Regions from separate parts of the Streptomyces sp. NPDC025651 genome, predicted to be linked through region 1. Evidence: riboswitches for the same ligand, from Rfam matches in the RefSeq annotation. Region 1 holds a riboswitch; each other region holds the start of a gene.
What was found. Region 1 has a riboswitch for cobalamin ahead of ACZ4D5_RS20345 (ribonucleoside-diphosphate reductase subunit alpha). Riboswitches for the same ligand answer to the same signal wherever they lie in the genome.

Region 1 (7,659 bases):
CTTGCGGACGGTGTCCACGACCTCGAAGGCGAAGTTCATGTGCATCGTCTCGTCGCGGAACACCCAGTTGGTGCCGGTCGCGAGGCCGTGCAGCAGACCGCGCGAGCGGAACCAGTAGACGTACGCAAAGGCACCGTAGAAGAACAGGCCCTCGATGCACGCCGCGAAGCAGATCAGGTTCAGCAGGAAGCGACGGCGGTCGGCCTGCGTCTGGAGCTGGTCGATCTCCTCGACGTGGTCCATCCACTTGAAGCAGAACTGCGCCTTCTCACGGATGGAGGGGATGTTCTCCACGGCGGCGAAGGCGGCCGCGCGGTCCTCCGGGTCGGGCAGATAGGTGTCGAGCAGCGTCAGATAGAACTGGACGTGCACGGCCTCCTCGAAGAGCTGACGGCTCAGGTACAGCCGCGCCTCGGGGGAGTTGATGTGCTTGTACAGCGTCAGCACGAGGTTGTTCGCCACGATCGAGTCGCCCGTCGCGAAGAACGCGACCAGACGGCCGATCATGTGCTGCTCGCCCGGCGACAGCTTCGCGAGGTCGGCGACGTCCGAGTGGAGGTCGACCTCCTCGACGGTCCAGGTGTTCTTGATGGCGTCCCGGTAGCGCTCGTAGAAGTCCGGGTACCGCATGGGGCGCAGGGTCAGCTCGAAGCCCGGGTCGAGCAGGTTCTTCTCGGCGTTGGTGGTGCTGGACATTACTGGCAGGCCTCGCAGGACTCGGGGTTTTCCAGGGAGCAGGCGACGGCGTCGGGGTCGGCCACCTGCTGGGGGACGGGGGCGGCGGCGGTGGCGGACGTGCCGCCGGCCGCGCGGGCGATGCGCGTCGCCGGGCGCGAGCGCAGGTAGTACGTGGTCTTCAGGCCCTGCTGCCAGGCGTAGGCGTACATCGAGGAGAGCTTGCCGATGGTCGGCGTCTCCAGGAACAGGTTCAGGGACTGCGCCTGGTCGAGGAACGGCGTGCGCGCGGCGGCCATGTCGATCAGGCCGCGCTGCGGGATCTCCCAGGCCGTGCGGTACAGCGCGCGGACCTCCTCGGGCACCCAGCCGAAGCCCTGCACCGAGCCGTTGGACTCGCGCAGCGCCTCACGGGTCTGCGCGTCCCACACGCCGAGCCGCTTGAGCTCCTCCACCAGGTAGGAGTTGACCTGGAGGAACTCGCCGGACAGCGTCTCGCGCTTGAAGAGGTTGGAGACCTGCGGCTCGATGCACTCGTAGACACCCGCGATGGACGCGATGGTGGCGGTCGGCGCGATGGCGAGGAGCAGGGAGTTGCGCATGCCGGTGGTGGCGATGCGCTCCCGCAGGGCCGCCCAGCGCTCCGGCCAGGTCAGCTCGACGCCGTAGTGGTCGGGGTGCAGGACGCCGCGCGCGGTGCGGGTCTTCTCCCAGGCCGGCAGCGGGCCGTTGCGCTCGGCGAGGTCCGCGGACGCCTCGTACGACGCGAGCATGATGCGCTCGGCGATGCGCGTCGAGAGGGCGCGGGCCTCGGGGGAGTCGAAGGGCAGCTTCAGCTGGAAGAAGACGTCCTGCAGACCCATGGCGCCCAGGCCCACCGGACGCCACTTGGCGTTGGAGCGCCCGGCCTGCTCGGTCGGGTAGAAGTTGATGTCCACGACGCGGTCGAGGAAGGTCACCGCGGTGCGGACGGTCTCGTCGAGCCGCTCCCAGTCGATGTCCCCGTCGACCACGAAGGCGCCGAGGTTGACCGAGCCGAGGTTGCAGACGGCCGTCTCCCCGTCGTCCGTCACCTCCAGGATCTCCGTGCAGAGGTTGGAGGAGTGGACGGTGTGGCCGGGCTCCGCGGTCTGGTTGGCGGTGCGGTTGGCGGCGTCCTTGAAGGTCATCCAGCCGTTGCCGGTCTGCGCGAGGGTGCGCATCATGCGGCCGTACAGGTCGCGGGCCGGCATGGACTTCTTGGCGAGCCCGGCGGCCTCGGCCCTGCGGTAGGCGGCGTCGAACTCCTCGCCCCACAGGTCGACGAGCTCGGGCACGTCGGCCGGCGAGAACAGCGACCAGTCCTGGTCGGCGGCGACCCGGCGCATGAACTCGTCGGGGATCCAGTGCGCCAGGTTGAGGTTGTGGGTGCGGCGCGCGTCCTCACCGGTGTTGTCGCGCAGCTCCAGGAACTCCTCGATGTCGGAGTGCCAGGTCTCCAGGTAGACCGCGGCGGCGCCCTTGCGGCGCCCGCCCTGGTTCACGGCGGCGACCGAGGCGTCCAGGGTCTTCAGGAACGGCACGATGCCGTTGGAGTGCCCGTTCGTGCCGCGGATCAGCGAGCCTCTGGAACGGATGCGGGAGTACGAGAGCCCGATGCCGCCCGCGTGCTTGGACAGGCGTGCGACCTGGTGGTAGCGGTCGTAGATCGAGTCGAGCTCGTCCAGCGGGGAGTCGAGGAGGTAGCAGGAGGACATCTGCGGGTGCCGGGTGCCGGAGTTGAACAGCGTCGGCGAGGACGGCAGGTAGTCCAGGCGGCTCATCAGGCCGTACAGCGCGGCGACTTCGTCCACGGCGCGGGCGCTCCCGTCCTCCGCGAGGCCGCTCGCCACGCGCAGCATGAAGTGCTGCGGGGTCTCGATGACCTGCCGGGTGATCGGGTGGCGCAGGAGGTAGCGGCTGTGCAGGGTGCGCAGGCCGAAGTAGCCGAAGCGGAAGTCGGCGCCGTCCGCGAGCGCGTTGTCCACCAGGGCGTCGAGGCGGGCCGCGTGCTCGGTCACGAAGGACGCGGTGCGGTCGGCGATCAGGCCCTCGCGGTGGCCGACCGCGATGGAGTCGGTGAAGGAGCGCACGCCCTGCGTGGCCGCCTCCTCGCGGATGCCGATCGACAGGAGCCTCGCGGCGAGCTTCGAGTACGCCGGGTCCTCGGAGATGAGCCCCGCGGCCGCCTCGGTGGCGAGCTCCCGCAGCTCCGCCTCGTCGGCGTTCGCCGACCGGCCGCGCAGCGCGGCGGCGGCGACCCGTCCCGGGTCGGCGTCGGGGAGGTCGGCGGTGAGGTCGGTCAGGGTGCGCAGCAGCGCGGTCCCTGGCCCGTCGGTACCCTCGTCGGTCGGCGCGGTCTTCGCTGACGCAGGTTCGGCAGGCGCGATGGTCACGTGGCTCTCCCTCGCTCGGCTCTGGGCCTGGGGAGGGGGACGGCACACACGGGCGCACCCGGGCAGGGCGGCTCACCGCGTCCACCGGCCCATTCCACGAGGCCCGGACGGTCGGCGCCCGGGCCGGGCGGCTCGGGCGCACTGTCGGCAGGTCCTCGGACTTGCGGGTACGACAAAGACGTACACATACACCGTTGCGGGACAGTTCCGGACTTGCACCGGATTCCCCTGCGACGACAGCGAGCACGAGCATACATCTTGTGCCGGGTTTCTGAAGCAGGCCCACATCTTGTGTCGGTCGCGAGGGGCCGCCCGCCCGGTGCGGGCCACGGAACGTCAACTCCCGTACACACGGCGAAGGGCCGCCGGATCCTCCCGGCGGCCCTTCGGCGGTGGTGCGAGGTCAGTGGCCGGAGCCCGCGCCCACCGTGGGGAGCTCGACCGAGACGCCCTTGTCGCCCGCGTCCGCGGTGTAGTCCTCGGGGGAGGTCTCGTCGACGCCCTCGGGGGCCTTCAGCGCCTTCAGGACGAAGGTGAGGACCACCGTCACGATCACGTTCAGGACGAACGCGGTCAGGCCGATGTAGCCGATCTCACCGATGCCGGGGATGGTGTCGGAGGAGCCGCCGAAGTGCTTCTGCGTGGGCGAGGCGACGCCGTACGCGGCCAGTGTGCCGTAGACCATGCCGACCGCCCATCCGGCGAGCAGCGCCCAGCGGTGGAACCACCGGGTGAACAGGCCGCCGACCAGCGCGGGCATCGTCTGCAGGATCCAGATGCCGCCCAGGAGCTGGAAGTTGATCGCGACCGTCTTGTCCATGCCGAGGACGAAGACGAGGGCGCCCACCTTCACCATCAGCGAGACCAGCTTGGAGATCTTGGTCTCCTGCTCGGGCGTCGCGTCGGGCTTGATGAAGTCCTTGTAAATGTTGCGGGTGAACAGGTTCGCGGCCGCGATGGACATGATGGCGGCGGGCACGAGCGCGCCGATGCCGATCGCGGCGAAGGCCACGCCCGTGAACCAGTCGGGGAACATGTCCTCGAAGAGCTGCGGGATCGCCAGCTGGCCGTTGTCGACCTTGACCCCGGCCGCGATCGCCATGAAGCCGAGCAGCGCGAGCAGGCCCAGCATCAGCGAGTACAGCGGCAGGATCGTGGTGTTGCGGCGGATCACGTTGCGGTTCTTCGAGGAGAGCGTCGCGGTGATCGAGTGCGGGTACATGAACAGCGCGAGGGCCGAGCCGAGCGCGAGCGTCGCGTACGTCCACTGCCCGGCCTCGGGCGGCGCGAGGGCGCCGCGCGGCTTGCCGGTGTCCTCGTTGACCACGCCGAACGCCTCGCCCGCCTTGGCGAAGATGTCGTCGAAGCCGCCCAGCTTGATCGGGATGTAGATGATCGCGACGGCGATGACGAGATAGATCAGGCCGTCCTTCACGAACGCGATCAGGGCGGGCGCGCGCAGGCCCGACGAGTACGTGTACGCGGCAAGCACGGCGAACGCGATCAGCAGCGGCAGGTCCTTGATGAACCAGTTGGTGTCGGGGCCGCCGCCGATGCCCATGACGTCCAGGACGGCCTGGATGCCGACCAGTTGGAGCGCGATGTAGGGCATCGTGGCGAGGATGCCGGTGACCGCGACCGCGAGGGAGAGCCCCTTGGAGCCGAAGCGCCCGCGCACGAAGTCGGAGGTGGTCACGTAGCCGTGCTTGTGCGAGACCGACCACAGGCGCGGCAGGAAGGTGAAGATCAGCGGGTAGACGAGGATCGTGTACGGCACGGCGAAGAAGCCGGCCGCGCCCGCCGCGTAGATGGCCGCGGGGACGGCCACGAAGGTGTACGCGGTGTAGAGGTCGCCGCCGAGCAGGAACCAGGTGACCCAGGTGCCGAACGACCGTCCGCCCAGGCCCCATTCGTCCAGGCTCTGGTCGTTCTCGGCCTTGCGCCAGCGGGCGGCGAGGAAGCCCATGACGGTGACCGCGACGAAGAAGAATATGAAGACGCCGAGCGCGACGCCGTTGACCCCGTCGTTCATGACCGCGCACCTTCCTTGCGGGCGCGCTGGTCACGCTGCCACAGCTTGTAGGCGGTCATCGTGAGCGCCGTCGAGATGAGCACCCACAGCATCTGGTACCAGTAGAAGAACGGGATGCCTATGAAGGTCGGTTCGATCTTCGCGTACGAACTCACCCAGAGCATTGCCACGAAGGGTGCGACAAGGCAGGCTGCGATGACCACACGGACCGGCGTGACCACCGGTCTGTTCACTTCAGGCGCATCTGACATATCGCGGCTCCGTTCCCTCACTCATCCCATGCTTAACGTGCGGGAAATCTAAGCCACGGTCTCGCGGTTTGGAACCCCTGTCCGGATAACGGACAGGGGTGGGCAGGGCGAGTTGCCTGCTCAGCAGCAGCGGAAGCCCTGCCTCGGGTCCGACTCCGCCTGTTCCGTCCGCATCCGTTCAAATACGCGGCGGCTGGGGACAGTTGCCGCCGGATGCTCCCTGCGAATATGCGCCACATAGCGGTCGTACGCCGACTCGTCGGTCAGCTCGCGGACGTACCACCGCATCCAGCGCAGCCCCCGCAGCAGCCAGGTCATGGCGCGAGCTCCCGCTTCTTCCGGTCCTCCCGCTCCTTGCGGGCCTCCTGCTTCTCCTCCTCGGTCGGGAAGAGCCCGGCGGGCGCCGTCAACTTCGACTCCACGTACGGTGCTTCGCTCAGCCGCGAGGCCCCGGGGTTGCGGATGTGCCTGACGCAGATCCGCCCGGCGTCCAGAATCACGACGACGACGAGCAGGGCGAGCGCCGCCGAAAGGACGCCGTCCACCGTGGAGTTGGTGACGACGGTGTGCATGTCGTCCATGGTCTTGGCGGGCGGCAGGACCTTGCCCTCGTCGATGGCGTCCTGGTAGTTCGAGCGCTGCTGGAAGAAGCCGACGCGCGGATCGCTGGAGAACACCTTCTGCCAGCTCGCGGTGAGCGTCACCGTGGCGTCCCAGGCGAGCGGAATACCGGTGATCCAGGCCCACTTGAGGCGCCCGGACTTCACGAGCAACGTCGTGCAGACGGCGAGGGCGACGGCCGCGAGGAGCTGGTTGGCGATGCCGAAGATCGGGAAGAGCTGGTTGATCCCGCCGAGCGGCTCGTGCACGCCGACCCAGAGGAAGTAGCCCCACAGGCCGGTGACGGCGGCGCTGGTCAGCACGAGTCCGGGCTTCCAACTCACCTTCCTGAACGGCTTGTACACGTTCCCGAGCATGTCCTGCAGCATGAAGCGGCCCACGCGCGTGCCCGCGTCGAGCGCGGTCAGGATGAACAGCGCCTCGAACATGATCGCGAAGTGGTACCAGAACGCCCGCATCGAGCCGCCGGTGACCTTCGAGAAGATCTCCGAGACGCCGACCGCGAGCGTGGGCGCGCCGCCGGTGCGCGAGAGCAGCGAGGACTCCTCCACGTTCTTGGCCGCCTGCGCCAGGTCGGCGGGGGAGATGGAGTATCCGAAGTTCGCGACGGCCTTCGAGGCCTCCTGCACGGTGTCGCCGACGACACCCGCCGGCGCGTTCATCGCGAAGTACAGGCCGGGGTCGATGATCGACGCGGCGACGAGCGCCATGATCGCGACGGACGACTCCATCAGCATGGAGCCGTAGCCGATCATCCGGACCTGCGTCTCCTTCTGGATCATCTTCGGCGTCGTGCCCGAGGAGATCAGCGCGTGGAAGCCGGACAGCGCCCCGCACGCGATGGTGATGAAGACGAAGGGGAAGAGGGAGCCCGCGAAGACGGGCCCGTCGCCGCGCGAGGCGAAGTCGGTCACCGGATCCATCTTCAGCGTGGGCAGCGCGATCACGACACCGAGCGCGAGCAGCACGATGGTGCCGATCTTCATGAACGTCGACAGGTAGTCGCGCGGCGCGAGCAGCATCCACACCGGCAGGATCGACGCGATGAAGCCGTACGCCACGAGCCAGACGACCAGCGTCGAGGGCGCGAGGGTGAAGGTGTCCGCGAGGGACGACTCGGCGACCCAGCGCCCCGAGACGAGCGCGAGCAGCAGCAGCGCGATGCCGATGAGCGAGACCTCGCTGACCCGTCCTGGCCGCAGGACCCGCAGGTAGAAGCCCATGAGGAGCGCGATCGGGATGGTCATCGCGATGGAGAAGGTGCCCCACGGCGACTCGGCGAGCGCGTTGACGATGACCAGCGCGAGCACCCCGAGCAGGATGATCATGATGGCGAAGGTGGCGAGCAGCGCGGCCGCGCCGCCGAAGGGGCCGATCTCCTCGCGCGCCATCTGCCCGAGCGACCTGCCGTCGCGCCGCGTCGAGAAGAACAGCACGACCATGTCCTGCACGGCGCCCGCGAAGATCACGCCGACGATGATCCAGATGGTGCCCGGCAGATACCCCATCTGTGCGGCGAGCACGGGCCCCACCAGCGGTCCCGCGCCCGCGATGGCCGCGAAGTGGTGGCCGAGCAGCACCCGCCGGTCGGTCGGGTGGAAGTCGATGCCGTTGTCGAGCCGCTCCGCCGGAGTGGCCCGCGACTTGTCGACCTTGAGGACCTTGT
Region 2 (7,659 bases), on a different contig from region 1:
CCGAGGCGGACGCGGAAGGCGTCGTCGAGGCACTCGCCCCGCGGTCACCGGACGAGCCGCATGCCGAGGCGCCGAAGGCGGCGAACGCGAGACAGGCGGCGAGCAGGGGCAGACGCTTGTGCATGAATCTCCTGGTACATGAGTGAACCTGGTGATTCTGCCCCATGCCCGGTCTGCCCCACGACCACGTTTCGCCCGAAAGTCAGCAGGTCACAGGCCGGAGCTCACTTCTTCGGATCCCTGAAGCGGCCGAACGCCTTGGTCAATGCGCTCAGCGGGGAGCCTTCCGGCTTGGCCGTCCCCGGTGCCGTCAGTACGCCGTCGCCGCCCGTCACCTCGGCCAGCGCCGCCTGGGCCGCCTCGGCTGCCTCCTGGTACAGGTCACGGGACTTCGTCATGGCGTCGAGCGCCTCGGCGTACTTGGTGACCATGTCCTGGGCGTGGGCCAGTTCCTCGTCCGGGGTGAGCAGGTGCCAGCCCTGGCGCAGCCGCGTCAGGGCCGGTTCGGCGTCGGCCGGCAGGGGGCGCGGCAGTGCGGCGAACTCCTTGATCCTGTCCAGGAGTTCGGTGGGTTCCGAGCCGTCCAGGAAGACGCTGCGCACCGCGAAACGGTCCGCGTCGTACCCCTGCGTCTGCGGATCCGTCGGCAGGACGACGGCTCCGCCGCGCGGCATCCGCACGCCGAGCACCCGCTTCATCGCGAAGTCGGCGATCTGCGCCTGGTCCGGCGTGCCCCGGTGCTCGACCACCCGGTGCCGCAGGCTCGGCGGCAGGAACGCCGAGAGGGGCTGCTGCCCCTTCGCGTCCGGCGTCATCGCCTCGTGCACCACGACATGGATGTACCAGCTCTGCCGGGTGCAGTCCCGCAGCCGCTGGCGCAGCTCGTCGTCGTCCTTCGGCAGGTGGTTCGTCGTCCGCAGGCGCACGCCGGGCACGGTGTCGTGGTCCCAGGGGACGCGGTCGCTGTCGGGCCAGAACATGGTGGCGGGCGAGGGCCAGTGCGCGTCCCACGCCCGCTCCGCCTCGGCGACGAGGACCCAGGTGACGCCGTCGCCTTCCTTGCGGCGGGTCTCGGGGTCGTACGTGGTGAGCTGGGCGCGCACCGTGACGTCGTCGGCCACGCGCCAGCGGGCCTCGAGGACGCGGCGGGCCGTCGGACCGGGGTCGGCGGACTCGTCGCGCGGGTGCAGGACGGTGGACCGTGCCGCCTCGACGGGGTCGAGGTCCAGGAACTCGTCCAACACCCCCGCCGCCTTGAGGGCGATCAGGTTGCGTCGGACGTCCTGCTCGGGCTCGGGCCCGAGGTGGCGCCCGCGCCCGAGCCACACGGTGTCGGGGACGGTGATCGTGGAGGTGCTGTTCTTGGCCATGGAGTCGTTCTGTCGGTGGTCGGGGCCCGACCAGTATGGTCCGTGAACCTGTCGATCACAGCGGTACCCCGCCCATCTGTTTCCCCACGCCCTGCACGCAATACGCACGTCTCGGGACGCGACGGACATGATCACGGCCCCGGCGCGGACCCGCGCCCGCGCCGTGGGAGCGGGGCGGGGCAGGATGGCCGCGTGGCTCATTTGCTGTGGGACGACGTCAAGTGCCTCTTCTCTGCCGACCTGATCGGGACGCTCCCGGACGTGTGCGTCCCGGGGACCTCGGTGGACGACTGGCAGGCGGTCCTCGATCTCGTCGAGGTCAACGGCTGGGAGTACCAGTACTCCGAAGGAGACACGGTGCTCGCGCTGCCTCGGGCGGAGTCGGTGCTGTCCCTGCCGGACGACGCCGAGTGCCCGCAGCTCCGGGTCCGGCCGTCCGCCGACGTACTGGCGATCTTCCGGTTCCGCGCGGCCGAGGAGATCGACTTCGACGTCGACCTGCGGGAGATCCAGGGCCAGCAGCGACTCGACGTCTTCTGCGGCTTCCTCTCGGCGATCGGCCGACGCCTGGGCAAGCCGGTGCTGATGGATGCCGAGGGCGGTGACGGCACCCGCCCCGTCCTCGGATTCGCCCCCGCGAGCGACCAGGTGGTGGTCCTCGCCGACCTCCCTTGTCACACAGGTGCCAAGAACCCCTCCAGGGATACGCATCCCCACACGTAGTGAGCCGTCGAATCCTCAACTACGGTGCCCAGGCTCCGACTGTGAAGACCCGCCCGATCGGACCCTGCCCGGAGGAGAACGCTCATGCGGATGCCCGCACAGCATCGCACCGCGGCGGCCCTTGCCGCCGTCACCGCAATCGCCGCCCTCGGCCTCGGCGCGGGACCGGCCGCCGCCGACACCGCCGACGCCACGGAGCCGCTGCGCTACGTCGCCCTCGGCGACAGCTACAGCGCGGGGTCCGGCGTGCTCCCCCTGGATCCCCAGGCGCCCTTGCTGTGCGCCCGTACGTCGAAGAACTACCCGCGCCTCCTCGCCGCCTCGCTCGGCGCGAAGCTCACGGACGTCACCTGCGGCGGCGCCCAGACCAAGGACTTCACCACGTCCCAGTACCCGGGCGTGGCCCCGCAGTTCGACGCCCTCAAGAGCGACACGGAGCTGGTGACGCTCACCATCGGCGGCAACGACAACAACACCTTCATCGGCGCCATCCTCGCCTGCGGCAGCGCCGGCATCGTCACGGGCGGCAAGGGCAGCCCGTGCAAGAACATCTACGGCAACACCTTCAAGGACCAGGTCGAGTCGAAGACGTACCCGGCGATCAGGACCGCCCTCAACCAGATCAAGGCCAGATCCCCGAAGGCGAAGGTCGCGATCCTCGGCTACCCGTGGATCACTCCCGCGAAGGCCGTACCGGGCTGCTTCGCCAAGCTGCCCGTCGCGGAGGGGGACATCCCTTATCTGCGCGATCTGCAGGCGCACTTGAACGGCGCGGCGCAGCGGGCCGCAGGGGAGACCGGCGCGACGTTCGTCGACATGGCCGCCGCGTCCGACGCGCACGACGCGTGCCGCCCGGCCGACCAGCGGTGGATCGAGCCGGTCCTGTTCGGCACGAACTTCGTTCCCGTGCATCCCAACGCCGCCGGTGAGGCGGGCATGGCCGAGCAGACGCAGAAGGTTCTGAACCTTCCCTGACCTGCGACCCTGGTCAGGTGATCGGGATCAAGACCAGGAAAGACCGCCCCTCGCGGACGAACGGCGTCGTGCGCGCCAAAGTCGCCGTCGCGCTGCTCCTCGCCCTCGCCGCCTGCTCGTCAGGCGGCGAGGGCGAGGAGGGCGGCGAAGCCGAACGGATCCGGCAGCCGCCCGTCGACGCCTCCTTCGACTACCAGCTCGGCGGCCCCTACCCGCCCCCGTCGAAGGTGCGCGCCGTCTCGCGCGACCGCACCGCCGAACCCGTCCGGGGCCTCTACAACATCTGCTACGTCAACGCCTTCCAGGCCCAGCCCGGCAAGGACGCCGCGCGCTGGTGGGAGCGCGAGCACCCCGAGCTGATCCTCCGCGACGACGAGGGGGAGCCGGTCGTCGACGAGGACTGGCAGGAGCCCCTGCTGGACATCTCCACCGCCGAGAAGCGCACGCGGCTCGCCGCGATCGTCGGCAAGTGGATCGACGGCTGTGCCGAGTCCGGCTTCGACGCGGTCGAGCCCGACAACCTCGACTCCTACGAGCGCTCCGACGGCCGCCTCACCCCCGACGACGCGGCGGCCTTCGCCGAGCTCCTGGCGCGCCGCGCCCACGACCGGGGCCTGGCCATCGCCCAGAAGAACACCACCGACCTCCTCGGTCGGCACGACCGGATCGGCTTCGACTTCGCCGTGACCGAGGAGTGCGCCGCCTACAAGGAGTGCTCCGACTTCAGGTCCGCGTACGACGGGAAGGTCTTCGACGTCGAGTACGAGAAGAAGGACTTCGACGCCGCCTGCCGCACCTGGGGCAAGGGCCTGTCCATCACCCTGCGCGACCGTGACGTGCGCCCCGCCGACGAGGACGGATACGTGTACCGGCACTGCTGACACCGGCCGACGGCAGTGGCACGGCCTCAGGCGGCCACCGCGCGGCGGGGGCGGGTGACCAGCTCGCCCCCGCAGTTGGGGCAGACGTCCCGCATGGCGTCGGCACACGGCACGCAGAAGGTGCACTCGTAGGAACAGATGCGGGCGGGCGCGTCGTGCGGCAGGGCCGCTTCCTCGCACCGCTCGCAGCGGTCGCGCATCTCCAGAGCCATTGATCGTCCTCTCCAAGCCCTCTCGGATCCAGACCTCCATCCTCCGTGTCCGCCGCCTGCCGGAAAGCGTCCGGGAGAGCCAGAGATCTTTACGATCGGGCCACCTCACCGCGCCTCCTGCCACACGTGCCCGTCCAGTCCCTCCCCCGCCAGCCACCCCCGCAGCTCCATGACGTCGGCGCCGTCCAGGAGTTCGGGGTCCACGGTCGTCCGCAGCTGGTGCGCCACTCCGGAGTCCCGCAGGAGCCGCAGGCTGCGCAGCGCGGGCGGCGCGCTGTTGCGGGCGCCGGTGACACGGTCGTACGCGTCCGGGGCCGCCTCGACGTCGCAGTCCACCCAGTCGAGCAGTCCGGCTTCCAGGAGCGCGGCGAAGCGGCGCGGGAAGGCGCCGCCCGTGTGCAGCCCGACACCGAACCCGAGCGCGCGCACCTCGCGCATGGCCCGCGCGAGTCCGGCCTGCAGCAGCGGTTCGCAGCCGGAGAACACCACGCCGTCCAACAGCCCGGGGTTGTGGCAGTAGCCGCAGCGCCACGGGCAGCCCTGGCAGAACACGGTGGTGGTCAGCATCCCCGGCCAGTCGCAGCTGGAAAGGCGCGCCCAGCCGCCGACGCGCATCACGCCGCCGCTTCCCGGAAGTGCACGCGTTCGGCGTGCTCGCCCTTCTTGCCGACGTTGAAGGACGTCACGGGCCGGTGGTAGCCCATGACCCGCGTCCAGACCTCGCATGTGCCGCCGCAGCTCGGGCAGTTGGCCTGCTCGCCCGCGAGGTAGCCGTGGCCGGGACAGATCGAGAAGGTCGGGGTCACGGCCAGGCAGGGCAGCGAGAAGCGTTCCAGCGAGCGCCGCACGAGGGCGCGGCAGGCCCGGGCGTCGGAGATCCGCTCGGACATGTGGAGGTGCAGGACGGTGCCGCCGGTGTACTTGGTCTGCAGTTCGTCCTGCGCCTCCAGCGCCTGGAACGGGTCGCCGGTCCAACCGACGGGCAGCTGTGTGGAGTTGGTGCAGTAGGGGTGCTCGTCCGTGCCGGCCTGGAGGATCGCGGGGAAGCGGCGCCTGTCCTCCCTGGCGAACCGGTAGGTGGTGCCCTCGGCCGGGGTCGCCTCCAGGTTGCAGAGGTGGCCGGTCCGGTCCTGGACTCCACCATCCGTGCGGGAGGCTGTCGGCAGGTGTCGGGCTCGGGCCGCTGTGCGGCCGCTCACCGTTGCGGGGCAGCCCCGGGTTCGCACCGGGTTCCCTGTTGCCTCGGCGGCCGTCCGATGACGTCCGCCGAACCGACTGGCGAAACACTACATCTGGCGGAATGGCCGACATGCCGGGCACGACATGGTGGGTGACGTTCGGCCTCAAGGGCGGGGCTTTGGGACCGGCGGACTCCCGCCGACCCCTTGCCGCAGATACGCGGCCTCCGACCCGAGCCTTATTGCACATATATTGCAGTTGCAGCAATAACGCAGAAGGAGATGTGCAGTGGGCGGACCTGTGGTCCTGGGAATCGAGTCGTCCTGCGACGAGACCGGCGCGGGGATCGTGCGCGACGGCGAGCTGATCGCGCACGTGGTGGCGTCGAGCATGGACGAGCACGCGCGGTTCGGCGGGGTCGTGCCGGAGATCGCGGCCCGCGCCCATCTGCACTCCTTCAACCCCGTCGTGCGCGAGGCCCTGGACCAGGCGGGCCTGCGCCTCGCCCAGATCGACGCGGTCGCCGTCACCACGGGGCCCGGCCTCTCGGGCGCGCTGCAGGTGGGCCTGGCCGGCGCCAAGACCCTCGCCTACGCCGCCGACGTCCCGCTGTACGGGGTGCACCACCTGGCCGGGCACGTCGCCGCGGACACCCTCGAACACGGCCCGCTGCCCGAGCCGTGCGTGGTGCTGATCGTCTCGGGCGGCCACACCTCGCTGCTCCTCGTGCGGGACCTGGTGCGCGAGCCGATCCTGCACCTGGGCGACACCCTGGACGACGCCGCCGGCGAGTGCTTCGACAAGGTCGCAAGGATCCTCGGCCTGCCCTACCCGGGCGGCCCCGCGATCGACCGCGCGGCACGGGACGGCGACCCGAAGGCCGTGGCCTTCCCCCGCCCGCTCACCCGGCCCGGCGACGATCCGTACGCCTTCTCCTTCTCCGGGCTCAAGACGGCCGCGGCGCGCTGGGTGGAGCAGCACCGCCTGCGCGGCGCGGAGCCGTCGGTCGCCGACGGCGCCGCCGCGCTCCAGGAGGCCGTCGCGGACGTGCTGACCCGCAAGGCCCTCGCGGCCTGCCGCGCGTACGACGTGCGGACGCTGATCGTGGTGGGCGGCGTGGCGGCGAACTCGCGGGTGCGGGCCCTGGCGGAGGAGCGGTGCGCCGCGGCCGGGCTCGAACTGCGCGTGCCGCCCATGACGTTGTGCACCGACAACGGCGCGATGATCGCGGCCGTCGGCGACCAGCTCGTGCGCGCCGGTGCCGAGCCCGCGCCGCTGAACGTGTCCATCGACCCGTCGGCGCCACTGGAGTACGCCTCGCTGACCCCACTGGCCCGTCCCGCCGCCCCTCTCCCCGTCTGAGCATCGCCCGGTGAGAACGACCCTCTGACGCACCGACCCACGGAGCAGACCCACCTTGCGTACCGCCGACATCCGCAGCCGCTTCCTCGACTTCTTCGCCGCGCGCGGCCACACGGTCGTGCCCAGCGCTCCACTGCCCACCCCGGACCCGACCCTGCTGTTCGTCAACGCGGGCATGGTGCCGTTCAAGCCGTACCTCACCGGGGAGCAGCAGGCGCCGTGGCCGCGCGCCACCAGCGTGCAGAAGTGCATCCGCACCCTGGACATCGAAGAGGTCGGCAAGACCACGCGGCACGGCTCGTTCTTCCAGATGAACGGCAACTTCTCCCTCGGCGACTACTTCAAGGAGGAGGCGATCGCCTACGCCTGGGAGCTGTCCACCGCGGCGCGGAACGAGAGCGGTTACGGGCTCGATCCGGAGCGGATCTGGGTGACCGTCCACCACTCCGACGCCGACGCCCGCGCGATCTGGCGCGAGGTGGCAGGGCTGCCCGACGAGCGGATCGTGGCGCGGGGCGACGAGGACAACTTCTGGTCCATGGGGGTGCCGGGGCCCTGCGGGCCGTGCTCGGAGCTGTACTACGACCGCGGCCCCGCGCTCGGCCGCGAGGGCGGGCCCGCGGTCGACGAGGACCGGTACATGGAGTTCTGGAACCTCGTCTTCATGCAGTACGAGCGCGGCGAGGGGCCCGGCAAGTCCGGCTATCCGATCCTGGGCGAGCTGCCCCGCCGCAACATCGACACCGGCATGGGCCTGGAGCGGATGGCGACGCTCCTGCAGGGCAAGGACAACCTCTACGAGATCGACGAGACGCGCCCCGTCCTCGACCGCGCGGCCGAGATCGCCGGCGTCCGCTACGGCGCCGATCCGCAGTCCGACGTGCGGCTCCGCGTGGTCGCCGACCACGTGCGCACCGCCCTCATGCTGCTCGCCGACGGCACCGCCCCGGGCAACGA
Region 3 (7,659 bases), on a different contig from region 1:
CCGTAGGAGAGCAGATGGGTGGGGCGGTCGGCCAGGGCGGTGATGTCGAGCGCGGCGAGCGCCTCGGCGACCCGGGCCCGGACCTCCGCGTCGGGCAGCCCCAGGTTCAACGGACCGAAGGACACGTCCTGTTCGACCGAGGCGGCGAACAGCTGGTCGTCCGGGTCCTGGACGACGAGCTGCACCGTGGTGCGCAGCCGCGTCAGCCCCTTGCGGTCGTACGTCACACGCGCGCCCTCGACCGTCAACTCGCCGACGTCCGGGCGCAGTCCGCCGCTGAGCAGCCGCATCAGCGTGGTCTTGCCGCTGCCGTTGCGCCCGAGCAGCGCGAGGGCCCGGCCCTCCACGACGTCGAAGTCCAGGCCGCTCAGCACGGTGGGGCCTTCCTCGTACGCGTACGAGGCCGCACGCAGGGAGACCAGGGGGCCGCTCGGCCCGCTGGGGGCGCCCGGCTCGCGAAGGGCACGCGGCTCGCTCATGGCAGGAACCTTTCGAGTACGAGGGTGAGGGCCGCGAGGCCCACGAGCAGCGCCGCGCTAGCCGCGACGAAGGCCCGCGAGATCCGGGCCTCGGGCACGAGGACCCGCAGGGTGCCGTCGTAGCCGCGTCCGGCGAGCCCGGCCTGCAGCCGGCTCGCCCGGTCGAAGGCCCGCACGAACGCGGTGGCGCCGAGGCCCGCGAGCGAGCGCCAGGTGGCGGCCCGCGTGGTGTGGCCGAGCCGGGCCGCCTGCGCCTGCCGGATGCGACTCATGGAGTCCAGGAGCAGGAAGCTCATCCGGTACGTCACCAGCGCCACGTCCACGACCGGTGCGGGCACGCCGGCCTTCACCAGGCGGGGCAGCAGGTCCGACATCGGTGTGGTGAAGGCGAAGAGGAGCACGCCGAGCGAGGCCGCCGAGGTCCGCAGGAGCAGACCGCCCGCGCGCGCGGGGCCGTCGTCGGCGAGCGCCACGAAGCCGTCGGGGCCGCCGAGTTGGACGAGGAGGGTCAGGGCGCCGGTGACGCAGAAGCCGAGCGGCACCCGGTAGGCGCGCCACAGTTTGCGGGGCGGCACGCCCGCGGGCCCGAGCAGCACGGCGAGTGCGGCGACCACCACCAGGGCGGCTCCCGGCCAGGGCGGCAGGGAGATCGCGAGGACGGTGAGCCCGAGCCCGAGTACGGCCTTGTCGACGGGGTGACGGCGGCGCCAGTGACTGCTGTGCGCCGCCGCGTCGATGGGCAGCACGCCCGATCAGACCTGTTCGTGGTCGGACCGGGCGTCCACCGCGTCGCCCTGCCGTTCGGCGGTGTCCTCCTTCGGCGCGTCCTGCGACCTCAGCGCACGCTCCTCCCCCTGGCGTCGCCCTCGGCGCAGCCCGAAGTAGTACGCGAGGACGCCGGCGCCGATGGCCGCCTGGAGGGCGAACAGCGCGGATTCGACTTCACCGGACGGCGGTTCGTACAGCGGCGAGAACCACGGTTCGTAGTCCGGCTCGATCTCGGTGATCGCCGTCTCGGCCTGCGCGTCGGCACCGGTGAACGGCTCCTCCTTGTGGTCGCCGAGGCCGAACACCAGCGGGAACACCGCGAGCGCGGCGACGACGGCGAGGAGCAGGATGTTGATCTTCGTGTTGCGGTTCATCAGGCGCTGGCCTCCGTCTTCGTCTCCTGCTTCTCCGCGGCCGGCCGCTTGCCCTGCAGCAGCACGCCGAGCCGCGTCAGCTCGCCCTTGCTGGACTGCACGAGCAGCCGCATCACCAGGACGGTGAGGAGTCCCTCGCTGACGGCGAGGGGGATCTGCGTGACGGCGAAGATGCCTCCGAACTTGCCCAGGGCGCCGATGAATCCGCTGCTGGGGTCGGGGAAGGCCAGGGCCAGCTGGACGCTGGTGACGCAGTACGTCGACAGGTCGGCGACGAACGCGCCGAAGAACACGGCGACCATCAGCGGCACGTCGTACCGCTTGAGGAGCCGGTAGACGGCGTATCCGGCCCAGGGCCCGATGATCGCCATGGAGAACACGTTGGCGCCCAGCGTGGTGAGCCCACCGTGGGCGAGCAGCAGGGCCTGGAAGAGCAGGGTGATGGTGCCGAGCACCGTCATGATCGGTGGCCGGAACAGGATGGCTCCGAGCCCGGTTCCCGTGGGGTGCGAGCAACTGCCCGTCACGGACGGGATCTTCAGGGCGGACAGGACAAAGGTGAAGGCACCGGACGCGCCCAGGAGCAGGGTGCTCTCCGGGTGTTCCTTGACTTCACGCGTCAGGGAGCGGACTCCGTGGACGACGAACGGCGCGGACGCTACGCCCCAGGCGATCGCGTGCGCCGGCGGGAGGAAACCCTCGGCTATGTGCATGGCTCAGCAGACCCTCTCCAGCACCTCGTGGATGGACAACGCGCCTTGGCCGGTCTCCTGGCTGACGGGTCGTACCGACCGGACTCCGCCTTCCCGGGTGCGTGCGCACCCAGTGGCTGCCGCGAGGGCTGGAGCCGGACTTCCCGATCACAGTGGCGAGGGCCGCACCGGCATCACACCGGATTTCCCGTTCACCAAGGCGTGGTGACACTAGTGCGCAACTGATCTGCCTGACAACTTGCACGGCGGTCGCAGCGGTGGCACGCCCGAGCGCACACCACCACCGCGTACGCCCCTGCTCAGAGGCCATGCGTAGGAGCTGCGGCCCCGAACGTCCAGGGCCCCCCACCCTCGGGGTGGGGGCCCTGCTCGCTCAGTGGACTGGCGTCCAGTACGGGAGGGCGTCGTCCAGCGACGGATCGTCCGGGTCGTCCCAGACGAGACAGCCCCAGACGGTGCCGGGGACGTCGCGGCCCATCAGGTCGGCGGGTCCCACGGTCAAGGTGCGGTGAACCCTCTCCAGATAGGCGGCGATCGACGGATGGGCCGGGTTCTCCGTCGCGGGGCCGTCCATCGTCGTCCAGCCGCCGACACCGGCCGCGGACGCGTACTGGCCGTACTCGGGCCCGGCCTCGTCGCACGTGAGCCACGGCACGACCCGGGCGCCGTCCCAGTAGTCGCGCGGCTCCCCGTATCCGGGAAGCCGCGGGCGCACCGCGTCGGCGGGGGCCAAGAGGATCCCGTCCGGGAGGAAGGCCCCGGATCCGACCTCCCCCTCGTCCTCGTTCTCCTCGATGTACTGGTGCTCCACACCACCGCACAGCCGCCACAGGGCGACCAGTTCCACGGGCAGCCCGTACCCGAGGCAGTGCCTCGACGCATCCTCGGCGGCGCGGATCTCCTCCTCCGGGGCGGGCGGCAGCAGAGAGGCGTACGAGGTGGGTGCGTGCACCCTCAGCCAGCCGGTCAGCTGCTGCCAGGCGGCGGTGACCGCGGCGGTGACCCGCTCGGCCTCGCCCACGTCATCCGTTCGATCAGACATCCGCCCACAGTATTCGCAAGGATCAGAAGAACTCGTCGAGCAGCTGGTAGAAGTCCAGCTTCTCCTTGTCGACCGCCGCGTGCTCGCCGTATCGCGCGAGGAACCGCTCCGCGTACGCGGCGCCGAACCACGGATCCTCCTCGGTGGCCAACTCCCGCAGGACGACGGCGAGATCGATGTGGCGGTCCGCCCTGCCGAGGCGGACGACGTCGACGACTCCGGTGACGCGGCAGGTGTCCGGGTCGAGCAGGACGTTCTCCGGAGTGAAGTCGCCGTGGGTGACCACCAGGTCCTCCGTCGCCGGGCGGGTGCGGCGCAGTTCGTCGAGGAGGCGCCGCCCGGTCCATCCGGCGCGCTCCTCGTCGAGGTCGTCCAGGTCCACGAGGCCCTCGGCCGTGTTGCGCGCGGCCTGCTCCATCGTGACCGCGAGCGAACGGTCGAACGGGCAGTCCTCCAGGGGCAGTCGGTGCAGGGCGGCGGCGAGCCCGGCGAGTGAATCGGCCACCGCGGACCGCTGCTCCTCGGGCCACTCGTCGGACGCCGGCCTGCCGGGCACCGCCTCGGTCACCAGCCACGCCGCTCGCTCGTCGGCGCCGCGCTCGACGATGCGCGGCACGGGGATGCCCCGCCCGGCCAGCCAGGCCAGGCGGTCGGCCTCGCCCGACAGGTCCAGGGGTGAGCCGTCGTACGTGACGGGGGCGGCCTTCACGTACAGGTCGGGGGCACCCGCTCCGGTGAGGTGGTGCACCTCGGCGCCCGACGCGCCGTCCGACGCGCGGGTCCATCGGTACGCGGCATACCTCCGCCGCAGATCGCTGCTCATGATCGGCATGATGGCAGGCGGTCCGCCGCGTCCCCCAGTCAATATTCCCGGCTCTCCCCTCGCTCCAGGGGCTTGGGCGTCCGGTCGGGACTTGGGTGCCCCGGTCGAGGAGCGACGCCGGACCTGCCTCCTGGCGCGAGGGTCAACTGCCCGGCGGCGGAGGCGGCTTCGGTGCCCCGCGCGGCGGTGCGATCTTCGCGTACGTCACCGGGGAACCGGCGGCGGCCTGGGCGGGACCCGGCGTCAGGACCTCGTCCGGAGGCAGCAGGGCGTCGCGGTGGGCGCCGGGGTCCCAGCCGGTCTCCACGACCCGTTTCTGGACGACGATCGCGCCGAACAGGATCGCCGCCCCGATCAGCAGCATCAGGACGATCCCGCCGGCCTCGCCCGCCTTGGCCGCGTAGCCGATGAGCGTGCCGAACCAGCCGAAGTCGGCGTCTCCGAACGTGGTGTTCTCCTCGCCGAAGGCGCCGAGGACCTTCAGGAGCAGGGCGGGCAGGAAGGTGATGAGGACGCCGTTGACGAAGGCGCCGAGGGCCGCGCCGCGCCGGCCGCCGGTCGCGTTGCCGTAGACACCGGCCGCGCCGCCCGTGAAGAAGTGCGGGACCAGGCCGGGCAGGACGAGCGCCAGACCGAAGGCCGGGTGGAAGACCCAGGCGAGCAGGCCGAGGCTGACGAGACCGCCGATGAAGCTGGAGATGAAGCCGATCAGGACGGCGTTCTGGGCGTAGGGGAAGACGATGGGCGCGTCCAGCGAGGGCACCGCACCGGGCACCAGCTTCCGCGCGATGCCCTGGAAGGCCGGGACGAGTTCGCCGAGGATCGTGCGGACGCCGAAGAGGATCACGGCGACGGCGATGCCGAACTGCAGGCCCTGCATGACCGACTGCATGACGTAGTCGCCGACGCCGCTCGCGCCCGCCGCCCCGTCGTCGCCGAACGCCTTGAACGCCTCCTCCTTGCCGACCTTGCCCAGGAAGACCAGCGACATGATCAGGTAGATGAGCACCATGGACAGGGCGGTCGCGACCATCGAGTCGCGCAGGAAGCGCAGCCCTTCGGGGAGGTTCATCTCCTCGGTGCTGCGGCTGCGGCGGCCCACCAACTGCCCGGTGGCGCCCGCCGCGACGTACCCGGCCGTCCCGAAGTGCCCGATCGCCACGCTGTCGTTGCCGGTGACGCGTTTGGTCCAGGGGTGCGCGAAGGCGGGCATGGCCACCAGCAGAATGCCGAGGAGTACGCCGCCGACGACCACCACGACCCATGACGACCGGCCCGCGATCGCCAGGACCATCGTCAACAGGGTGGCCATGAACAGCATGTGATGGCCGGTCAGGAACACGTACCGCAGCGGCGTGAAGCGCGCGAGGAGCAGGCTGATCGCGAAGCCGAGGATCATCAGCCAGGCGACGCGCGCGCCGTACTGCTGCTGGGCGATGCCGACGATGGCCTCGTTGGTGGGGATCACGCCGTGCGCCCCGGTGGAGCCCTGGATCATCTCACCGAGCGGGGCCAGCGCGCCGACGACGAGGGTGGCTCCCGCGCCGATGAGCAGGAAGCCGAGCGTCGCCTTGATGGCGCCGCCGACGATCTGCCCGGCCGTCTTCTTCAGGGCGATCAGGCCCGCGGCCGTGATGAGGCCGATGAGGTAGGCGGGTTGGCTGAGGATCTCGTTGACGAGAAACTCCGCGATCGACACGAGCCAGTCCATGAATTCTCCGTCTCCGTTCTCCGCGGCTCGGCTGCCCTCGCGCGCGGCTCTCCTGCCCTCGCGCCGTCAGACGTCGTACGTGTCGCGGAGCACGCGGTCCGCCTCGGCCGCGCTGGTGAAGTCCTCGACGACCTTCACCGGTACGCCGACGTCGCCGAGCGTCCTCGCGATCTCCCGCGAGGTGAGGATGGCGACGGCCTCGTTCGCCTTGCCCTTGGCCGAGATGGTGTCGGTCGCCTCGACGGTGACGTATCCGCTCCACCCCCAGCGGTCCAGGACGCCCTCGACGGTCTGCTTGAGGAACAGGCTCGTGCCGACGCCGTTGCCGCACACGGTCAGGATCTTGTGCAGGTCCCCGCCGCCGCGCGCCGCCGCCTTCCGCGAGCCCGCCTCCCCCGGACCCGCTTCCCGCGCTCCCGCATCCCGCGGTCCGCCGGACAGGATCGCGTGCACCTCCTGCGGCGTGGCCGCCTCGCGCAGGGCGCGCGCCGTGTCGGGGTCGGCGAGCAGCCGGGCGAGCGCGCCCATCGCCGCGGTGTGCTCGGAGGCGTCCCGCGCGGCGAGGCCGACGACCAGCTCGACGGGGTCGTTGGCCTCGTGCCCGAACTCCACCGGGGCCGCGAGGCGCACCCAGGACATCCCGGTGCGCAGCACGGCGGGCGAGGGCCGGGCGTGCGCGAAGGCGAGCCCGGGCGCGATGACGATGTAGGGCCCGTTCTCCTGGACGTTCTCGATCATCTCCGCCGTGTACGTGTCCGTGGCGGCGCCGGTGGCGACCATCAGGTCACCGGCGCGCCGCACGGCCTCGCGCCAGTCGGCGGCCGGGGCGTCCAGGAGGACGGCTTCCACGGGAAGGATCTCGCTCAGCGCTGCCATGCCCATGATTCTCGCGGACGCGGGGCGCCCGGCACTTCCTGGGCGCCGTTCGGGGACGCCCGGAGGCGTCCGGCCGCACTCAGCGGGTCGCGCGGACCTCCAGGCCGATGCGCAGCCGACGACCCGTCATGCCCTTGGCCTTGGTCACGCCGAAGGCGTACCGGTCGACGGTGGCCGTGCCGCGGACGGTCAGCCGCCTGCCCTCGGTGACGGCCGAGTCGACCGCCACGGCAACGGTCCTGGTGACCCCGTGGACCGTCAACTCCCCCTCCAGCACCACCCCTTGATCCGTGCGCCGGAGCCGGTGACCTCGGAAGTCGATCTCGGGGTAGGTCGCCGCGTCGAGGTAGTCGGCGGACAGGACGTGCCGGTCGCGCCGCCGCAGCCCCGAGTCGAACGTGTCCGTACGGATGGTGACGTCCACCGTCGACTCCTCGACCGGGTCGGCGACGACCACGGTGCCCCGGGCGAGAGTGACCGTGCCGCGCACCGGGACGAGCCCGAAGACCGAGCGCGTGCGCAAGCGTACGGACGATGCCGTCGTGTCGATGTCGTACGTGCCGGCCTCCGGCACAGCCAGTGGCCCCGTGCGCGTCGCGTCCATGAGTCCCACACCTTCCCCGTCTGCCGGTACCCCGGTCTTCAGCATGGGGGGCGCGGCCCGGACCGGGGAAGAAACGGATGTCCACTCCCGGCCGGTACAAATGTCACCGCTCGAAAGAGTGACGTGGCACCGGTTGGATGGCCCCAGGGGCGATTGGGGCCATGGCCTCACGCGGTACCACTGCGCCTGCGCAGTTCCCTCCCGCATGGCCACGAACGGAGACCCCTCGATGGCAGCGACAACACCTCGGGCCACCCGCCGCACCCGCC

Region 2: another riboswitch for cobalamin. It lies ahead of nrdD (anaerobic ribonucleoside-triphosphate reductase); the one in region 1 lies ahead of ACZ4D5_RS20345 (ribonucleoside-diphosphate reductase subunit alpha).
Region 3: another riboswitch for cobalamin. It lies ahead of ACZ4D5_RS12970 (energy-coupling factor ABC transporter permease); the one in region 1 lies ahead of ACZ4D5_RS20345 (ribonucleoside-diphosphate reductase subunit alpha).

What each region holds. Positions count from the first base shown of each region.
Region 1 covers NZ_JBVHLZ010000005.1:214,554-222,212, forward strand. Annotated here, with positions in the region: gene ACZ4D5_RS20340 (ribonucleotide-diphosphate reductase subunit beta) at 1-696, opposite strand, end outside; gene ACZ4D5_RS20345 (ribonucleoside-diphosphate reductase subunit alpha) at 696-3,089, opposite strand; cobalamin riboswitch at 3,219-3,342, opposite strand; gene mctP (monocarboxylate uptake permease MctP) at 3,493-5,121, opposite strand; gene ACZ4D5_RS20355 (DUF3311 domain-containing protein) at 5,118-5,372, opposite strand; gene ACZ4D5_RS20360 (CstA-like transporter-associated (seleno)protein) at 5,493-5,690, opposite strand; gene ACZ4D5_RS20365 (carbon starvation CstA family protein) at 5,687-7,659, opposite strand, start outside.
Region 2 covers NZ_JBVHLZ010000003.1:115,429-123,087, forward strand. Annotated here, with positions in the region: gene ACZ4D5_RS12765 (hypothetical protein) at 1-124, opposite strand, end outside; gene ACZ4D5_RS12770 (hypothetical protein) at 225-1,370, opposite strand; gene ACZ4D5_RS12775 (hypothetical protein) at 1,563-2,093, shown strand; gene ACZ4D5_RS12780 (SGNH/GDSL hydrolase family protein) at 2,178-3,068, shown strand; gene ACZ4D5_RS12785 (endo alpha-1,4 polygalactosaminidase) at 3,086-3,949, shown strand; gene ACZ4D5_RS12790 (DUF1272 domain-containing protein) at 3,976-4,161, opposite strand; gene ACZ4D5_RS12795 (radical SAM protein) at 4,267-4,776, opposite strand; gene nrdD (anaerobic ribonucleoside-triphosphate reductase) at 4,776-5,327, opposite strand; cobalamin riboswitch at 5,306-5,452, opposite strand; gene tsaD (tRNA (adenosine(37)-N6)-threonylcarbamoyltransferase complex transferase subunit TsaD) at 5,641-6,702, shown strand; gene alaS (alanine--tRNA ligase) at 6,758-7,659, shown strand, end outside.
Region 3 covers NZ_JBVHLZ010000003.1:161,460-169,118, forward strand. Annotated here, with positions in the region: gene ACZ4D5_RS12955 (energy-coupling factor ABC transporter ATP-binding protein) at 1-479, opposite strand, end outside; gene cbiQ (cobalt ECF transporter T component CbiQ) at 476-1,225, opposite strand; gene ACZ4D5_RS12965 (energy-coupling factor ABC transporter substrate-binding protein) at 1,232-1,621, opposite strand; gene ACZ4D5_RS12970 (energy-coupling factor ABC transporter permease) at 1,621-2,334, opposite strand; cobalamin riboswitch at 2,365-2,548, opposite strand; gene ACZ4D5_RS12975 (SMI1/KNR4 family protein) at 2,708-3,376, opposite strand; gene ACZ4D5_RS12980 (APH(3') family aminoglycoside O-phosphotransferase) at 3,399-4,202, opposite strand; gene ACZ4D5_RS12985 (PTS ascorbate transporter subunit IIC) at 4,342-5,910, opposite strand; gene ACZ4D5_RS12990 (PTS sugar transporter subunit IIAB) at 5,977-6,786, opposite strand; gene ACZ4D5_RS12995 (YceI family protein) at 6,866-7,390, opposite strand; gene ACZ4D5_RS13000 (DUF3048 domain-containing protein) at 7,620-7,659, shown strand, end outside.